DNA from 3 places in the Sphingobium sp. FW305-3-2-15-F-TSA7 genome. Region 3 is predicted to be linked to each of the others. Evidence: riboswitches for the same ligand, from Rfam matches in the RefSeq annotation. Region 3 holds a riboswitch; each other region holds the start of a gene.

Region 1 (2,265 bases), on a different contig from region 3:
GCTGTTCGGGCGCACGCACCAGGTCGACATGCAGCCCGTGCACCGGCAACTCGGCGGCCAGCGGCAGATTGTCGCCGAGCGCGCCGAAATAGGTGGCGAGCATCAGCTTCGGTCCCTTGGTCGCGAGCCGTGCATAGGCCGCCCGCAATGCCGTGCGCTGTGCGTCATCGAGGTCGAGCACCAGGCAGGGCTCGTCGATCTGCACCCAGTCGGCGCCCATTTCGTGCAGCTTCCACAGCACATCCTCATAGACCGGCAGCACCGCATCGAGCAGCGACAAGGGTGCGACGTCGCGGCCTTTCGCCAATGTCAGGAAAGTGACGGGACCCAACAGCACCGGGCGGGTCCTGTAACCGAGCGCCCTGGCCTCGGCGAACGCATCGAGGATCCGGGTCGACGACAATGCGAAGCGCTGCCCCGCATGAAGTTCGGGCACCATATAATGATAGTTGGTGTCGAACCATTTGGTCATTTCCTGCGCGGTGCTATCGAGCGCGTGCACGCAGCCCGCATGCCCGGCAGTCTGCGCGCCGCGCGCCATCGCGAAATAGACGTCGAGGCCGACCGCCCCGCCCGTCCAGCCATAGCGCGCCGGCACCGCGCCCAGCATCGCACTGGTGTCGAGCACATGATCGTAAAGCGAGAAATCGCCCGACGGCAGGATATCGGCGCCGATCGCTTTCTGCCGCGCCCAGGCGGCGGCGCGCAGCCCCTGCGCCGCCGTCCCGAGCGCGGCAGCATCGCTCTTGCCCGCCCAATAGCTTTCGAGCGCGAATTTCAGCTCGCGCCGGGGGCCGATACGCGGGAAACCGAGAGTGGCAACGGTTGCGGTCATCGTCTTCAAACCTTGCTTGGGGCAAGGGCATGGCCGGACACGCGCGCATGGGGCTCCGCGCCCGATGGACAAGTCCGGGCGCAGCCATGCATGCGGCCTGACCGGGCACCCCGCCGGAGGACGTTATCTGACGAGGCAGGTCTCCTGGCTCGCGGGTCGACATGGCGGTCCGGCCTTCCCAATCCCTTGCCGGATCAGTGACACGAATTGGACCGCCACTCACCGCTCACAGTTGCGGGGGCAGCGCCGGACTGATCCCAAGGGACGTCACCGGCTTCCCGTCTTAGCTCCGCGACGCAAGCACGACGCGGAGAACCTCGACAGGCTCAGAATAGCGCCGCCCGAAACCGTGTCAATCAATATATAAAGAATTCTTTATATCAGTCATATTAACTGGCGAGAGCGCTTCACCTGCATCGGCGCCCCGATCCGGCGATATTGCGGAGTTCGCATTCGTACGACTCCGCTTGCCGATCTCCGCTTTCGCTGGCAGGTTCTGTGCATGCTCCTCCTTGTCGCCCTGCCCTTCATGATCGATGCGGGCGCCGCCATTTCGCGGAGCGATCGGCTTTCCGCTCCGCCCCCGGCCAGAACGGTCGGCGCGACACCGGCAATGTCCCGCTGCCTGATCTCCAAGGATCAAGCCGCGAGCGCACGTCTGGCGCAATCCATTCCGGGCAGCGACGATGAAAAGGCCGCGTTCGCGGATCTGGCGCGATCAAGCCCGCAATGCTTCGAACAATCCGGGGCTCAAATGGGATCGGATCAGCAATTGCGCCTGGGCGCGCATATCGCCGAAGCACTTTATGTGCGGCACATGGCACGACGGGCCCAGCCGGCACGGCCGCTCGCGCCCGAGGAACAAGCCTCTTTCGACCAGGCGATCGCACTGAAGACCGAAAATTGGTCCGCCGGCGCTGCGGCCGGAGAATGCCTCGTCGCACATGATCCGCAAGCTGGCGACCGATTGATCCGCGCGGACCAGGATTCGAGCAAAGAGGCGCAGATTCTGGACTCGTTCGTCGCGGCGCTTCCATCCTGCCTGTATCAGGGGCGGCGGTTGAGCCTGAACCGCAAGGATCTCCGCTTCCAGATCAGCAGGGCGGTCTATCGTCAGACCCTGGGGAGTCTGCCGGCCTATCTGTGGGAAAAGAGATCGCCTTATGTCGGGGTACGGTGAGTATCGCTCATCGAGCCCCCGATATCCGCATCTGACTCGGACTTTCCGTTATCGACCGTGATTTCCGAGCCGGCAGATGATGCCACCTGCCTCGAAATCACTCTAAAACGTCACACCGACGCTGCCGATCACCGTCGCTCCGCCCTGCCCGACACCATCGCGCAAGGAACTGTCGACATAGCGCAAGGCGGCCGACCACCGGCCCCGGCGATAATCGATCGCCACGCCATGATCCCAATATCGCCCGTCG
Region 2 (2,265 bases), on a different contig from region 3:
ATGCCGACATCATAGCTCTTCGCCTGTTCGGGGCGGAGCAGCGGATTGCCGTAGCCGGTGATGCTGTCGTCGAGCTGGAACAATGTCGGCGCCTTGAAGCCCTCGCCATAATTGGCGCGCAGCAATGTGCCGGTGCCCAGTTTCAGAGCCGCATTGGCGCCGATCGTGGTGTGGCCGCCAAATTGCTCATGATCGTCGTGACGGACGCCACCGGTCAATGTCAGCGCAGCGACCGGCTTGATCACGATCTGGCCATAGATGCTGTCGATCCCGGTCTTGGCGGCGGACGGCGAGAAACCGTCGTCGGTGAACAGTTTCGACGTCTCGGTCTCGGCACCGAAGACCGCGCGGAACATCTCCGACAACGTCAGATCGCCCTGATATTCGAAGCGTTCGGTACGGCCGCGCGCAAGGAAGGTCGGTGTCGTGCCGAAATCGGGATTGAAATTGTCGCGATCGATGTCGGCGATGGTGAAGGCGAGGCGGTTCTTCAGCCGTCCGTCGAACAGGCGGGCGTTGATCCCGGCATAGCCGTAGATCTCCTGCGCGGTCGAATATTCGTTGGTATCGCCAAAGGCGTAGGTCGGAGGCGCGAAACCGTCGAGATCGGTGCGGCTGTCGGCGAAGCTGCCACGCAGATCGACGTCGAAATTCTCGCCGAGCGCGATGCCGAGCCGGGCATTGGCGCTATACTGTCGATAGCCGTCACGCTCGGTGCCGCCGGCAAATTGCGACACGCCGTCGGTGCGAAACCAGTTGCCGCCGATCGAGCCGGAAAAGGCGCCGCTGCTGCCCGAGATCAGGGCAGTGGCGTTGGCGCTGTCATAGGATCCGTATTCGGCGCGGGCACGGGCCTGGAACCCTTCGCTCGGGCGTGCCGTCAGGATGTTGACCACGCCGCCCAGCGCCTGGCTGCCCCAGGGCACCGAATTGGGGCCGCGCACGACTTCGATCCGGTCGATGTTGCCGATCATCAGATTGCCGAAATCATAGGCGCCCGACGGCGCCGACGGATCGCCGACGCGCACCCCGTCGATCAGGACGAGCGTCTGGCCGTCCTCGGCGCCGCGGATGCGCACCGCCGTCACCGAACCGGGGCCGCCGGTACGCGTCACCGAAACGCCGGGCGTGCGCATCAGCAGATCGGTCGCGATCACTGCCTGGCTGCGCTCGATCGCGGCGCGGTCGATGACGGTGACGGCCTGGCCGGTCTCGTCGGCATCCTGCGCGGCGCCGATCGCGGTGATGACGATGTCGGCGCTGGCGTCGGCGGAGGCATCATTGGCCAGCGCAGGAGACGCGGTGGCGAGAATGATGGCGAGAGTCGATATGGTCTTCACGGATATGTCCCTTCGTTCAACGACGTCACGATGTCGCCAAACGAGGAAGACCTCGCCCGCCCGGTGCACCCCGCCCGTGTGGAAGAACGACGATGACGGGCAGGTCTCCTGGCTCCCGGGTCAACGCCTTGTTCGTGCCGCCTTCCCGGATTGCTCCAGTGGCATGTGGCACGATGGCTCGCCGGTTACAGTAGCGGGGGCTGCCGAGGCTTCGGCCATAGCCGCACCCCGTTCCCTTTTGATCCCGTCGCCGGGAACCCGTCATGAGCGGGCGCATAACCGTGCGGCACGTCGAACGCCAACCCTTTCTTGTCTGTGCAATGGTGGCGTTGCGGTCTTGCGCCGGTGGACGAGACCGATGAACATTGCTAGCGTCAACCGCTGCAATTCTGATCGCCTACCGACTGATAATTTGCTGTTGTCCGAGAAAATATGCCGAAAAATGAGATGTTTGTTCGATTGATCGTGCCGTTGTGTATATTCAGATACTGAAAAATTGGCAGATCTGTTGCTGTCCCGACATGTCGCTGAAAGTTGGATGGGAGTGGAGAACGCCATGTTCAAACGCTTCCCTCTGAGCTTCTTGGCCGAGTTGCCGCGCCCGGTGAAGAAAGCTCTTGTCATTCTGACGGACATGACATGCTGCGTCGTGGCGATGGTGATCGCGCTGTATCTCCGGCTCGGATTCATACCGGAGGTTACGAGACCACTGCTCCTCGCGACCGGAATGTCGATCTTCCTATGTGTGCCCATATTCTGGGGCATTCATATTTATCGCGCCGTTTTTCGGCACGTCGGTCCGCTCTCCATACTCACCATTGGGCGTGGCATCGTTCTTTTTGCGATCCCTTATGCGGGGTTGTTTACACTATATGGAATCCCCGGCGTGCCGCGGACCATCGGCCTGCTCCAGCCGGTCATATTG
Region 3 (2,265 bases):
GTCGAAATAATGCTGGATCCGCGGCCCCACGGCCTGGATCACCAGCCGCGCGGGACGCCCCTCGATCGCGATCATGCCCTTGATCCGCAATATGTCGTGATCGGCGATCAGCATGGTCATCGTCGCGAGCAGCGGTTCGACGCCGGCGATCTCGCCGCCCCTGACGACGAAGCTGTCGAAATCGTCATGGTCATGATCGTCTTCGCTGTCGTGATGCGAGGGCCGCGCCGCGAGATCGTCCTCGGCGCCGGCGAACAGGCCGAGCAGCACGCCGGCATCGACCGCGCCGTGCGAAGCGCGAACGATCTTCACGCCATCGCGCGTGTCACCGGATATGTCGGCCTCGATACGCGCCAGGCCATCGCCGTCGACGAGATCGGCCTTGTTGAGGATGACGAGATCGGCGCAGGCGAGCTGATCCTCATACAGTTCCTCGAGCGGACTGTCGTGGTCGAGCGTGGGATCCGCGGCGCGCGCGAGCGCCAGCGCGGCCTCGTCGGTCGCGAACCGCCCCGCCGCAACCGCATCGGCGTCGATCAATGCGATCACGCCATCCACCGTCGCGCGCGTGCGGATATCGGGCCATTGAAACGCCTTCACCAGCGGCTTGGGCAATGCCAGGCCCGAGGTTTCGATGATGATATGTTCGGGCGGGTTGGGCCGGTCGAGCAGCTTGAGCATCGTCGGCAGGAAATCGTCGGCGACGGTGCAGCAGATGCAGCCATTGGCAAGCTCGACGATATCGTCCTCGGGGCAGGCCTCGTCATTGCAGCCCTTGAGCAGTTCGCCGTCGACACCGACATCGCCGAACTCGTTGACGATCAGGGCCAGCCTGCGCCCCTTGGCGTTCTGCAGCAGGTGCCGGATGAGCGTGGTCTTTCCGGCGCCCAGAAATCCGGTGACGACGGTTGTCGGGATCTTGCTCACGCACGCTCTCCCGCTTTGGCGACGGACAGCGGGCATGGGGAAACAAAGGCGATGGTCTTCATGGGGCACTCCCCCGACACCTGAGCAAATCGGTGGCGGGGCTTGCCGACGCTCAGCATCGGTCGGCGCGCGACGACGGGCGGGTGCCGGAAGCACCCGTTACCACGCACCGATGCAGCCCCAGCCGCACGGTTCGTCGCTCAGACGGAGAGTTACCGTGCCGAGACCATCCCCTGGATCAAGGCAAGAGCGACCGGTGCGCTGGCAGGTCTCCTGGCTCGCGGGTCAAAGCTTGATGCACGGCCTTCCCAGATCCCACGCATCCGCGTTCGATCCAGTGGCTGCACCCGCCCCGTCATCGGGGGGTGGGCACCTGTGCATCGCGCTCGCCGCTTACAGTTGCAGGGACAGCCCCGGATTCGGATGATCGCTCATCCTCACCGTGTTCCCGAATTAAGCCCTTTCGGGCACCGGCGCGATCTTTCGAGATGCGGACATCGCCCGCCTCTCGAACGCGGCCATAGGCGAAATCATCGCGCGAACCAATCGCTCAATGCGAGTCCGCGATCACGCCACGCGCGTCGCCAGCCCCACGGAACGCGCGGCGGGGATCAGCCCCTGCCGCTCCAGGCTGTGCGCGACGATGGTTTCGACCAGCTCGGCATGGCTGACCCCGATCGAGCGCGCCGAACGGCTGATCGTCTTACGCGACCAGAGATTGCAGGACAGATTCACTTCCATGAAACGCAACTCACCGGTTGCGGGATCGTAGCGGAATTCGAAGCGGCCATAATCGAAGGGCCAGAGTTCGGGCAGCAGCGCGCGGACATGCCCTTCCAGCCGCGCGACCAGATCCTTGTCCTCGACGGGTTCCAGCGGATCGTCGGCGGTGACGACCAGATTGCGCTTCTCTTCATAGGAGCGGACTTCGCCGGGACGCGCGGTCGGATAATAGCCGAAGCTCGGCAGCAGCCATGGGCCGTTGGCGCCGACGACAGGCACGGCCAGATCGATCAGCGGCGCATAGGGCTCGATGATCACGTCATGGCCGGACGCCAATATGCCTTCGGCATGGGCGCGCGCCTCGGCCCAATTGTCGATGATCTTGACGCCCCAGCTTGCCGACGAGGCATTGGGCTTCACCACCAGCCGTTCCCAGGTGAAATCGGGCTCGCTCACCCCGCCCTGCCCCTGGCGTATGATCGCCCAGGGCGTGACGGGCACGCCGCGCCGCTCGGCGACCGATTTCATCAGATGCTTGTCGTCGGACAGGCCGCGCAGGATCGGCGAAGCGCCGAGGAAGGGCAGGTCCAGCCGGCGCAGCAGCAACGGCCCCAG

What was found. A riboswitch is a leader RNA that binds a small molecule or an ion and turns the genes downstream of it on or off. The one in region 3 is predicted to bind cobalamin.
Region 1: linked by a shared signal. The riboswitch ahead of metE (5-methyltetrahydropteroyltriglutamate--homocysteine S-methyltransferase) and the one ahead of cobW (cobalamin biosynthesis protein CobW) in region 3 are both predicted to bind cobalamin.
Region 2: linked by a shared signal. The riboswitch ahead of AC3WN8_RS23935 (TonB-dependent receptor plug domain-containing protein) and the one ahead of cobW (cobalamin biosynthesis protein CobW) in region 3 are both predicted to bind cobalamin.

What each region holds. Positions count from the first base shown of each region.
Region 1 is NZ_JBYSZM010000007.1:155,378-157,642, forward strand. It holds gene metE (5-methyltetrahydropteroyltriglutamate--homocysteine S-methyltransferase) at 1-835, opposite strand, end outside; cobalamin riboswitch at 953-1,170, opposite strand; gene AC3WN8_RS07525 (hypothetical protein) at 1,338-2,015, shown strand; gene AC3WN8_RS07530 (TorF family putative porin) at 2,118-2,265, opposite strand, start outside.
Region 2 is NZ_JBYSZM010000035.1:73,810-76,074, reverse strand. It holds gene AC3WN8_RS23935 (TonB-dependent receptor plug domain-containing protein) at 1-1,340, opposite strand, end outside; cobalamin riboswitch at 1,422-1,617, opposite strand; gene AC3WN8_RS23930 (polysaccharide biosynthesis protein) at 1,897-2,265, shown strand, end outside.
Region 3 is NZ_JBYSZM010000001.1:139,610-141,874, reverse strand. It holds gene cobW (cobalamin biosynthesis protein CobW) at 1-927, opposite strand, end outside; cobalamin riboswitch at 1,174-1,417, opposite strand; gene AC3WN8_RS00690 (D-alanine--D-alanine ligase family protein) at 1,495-2,265, opposite strand, start outside.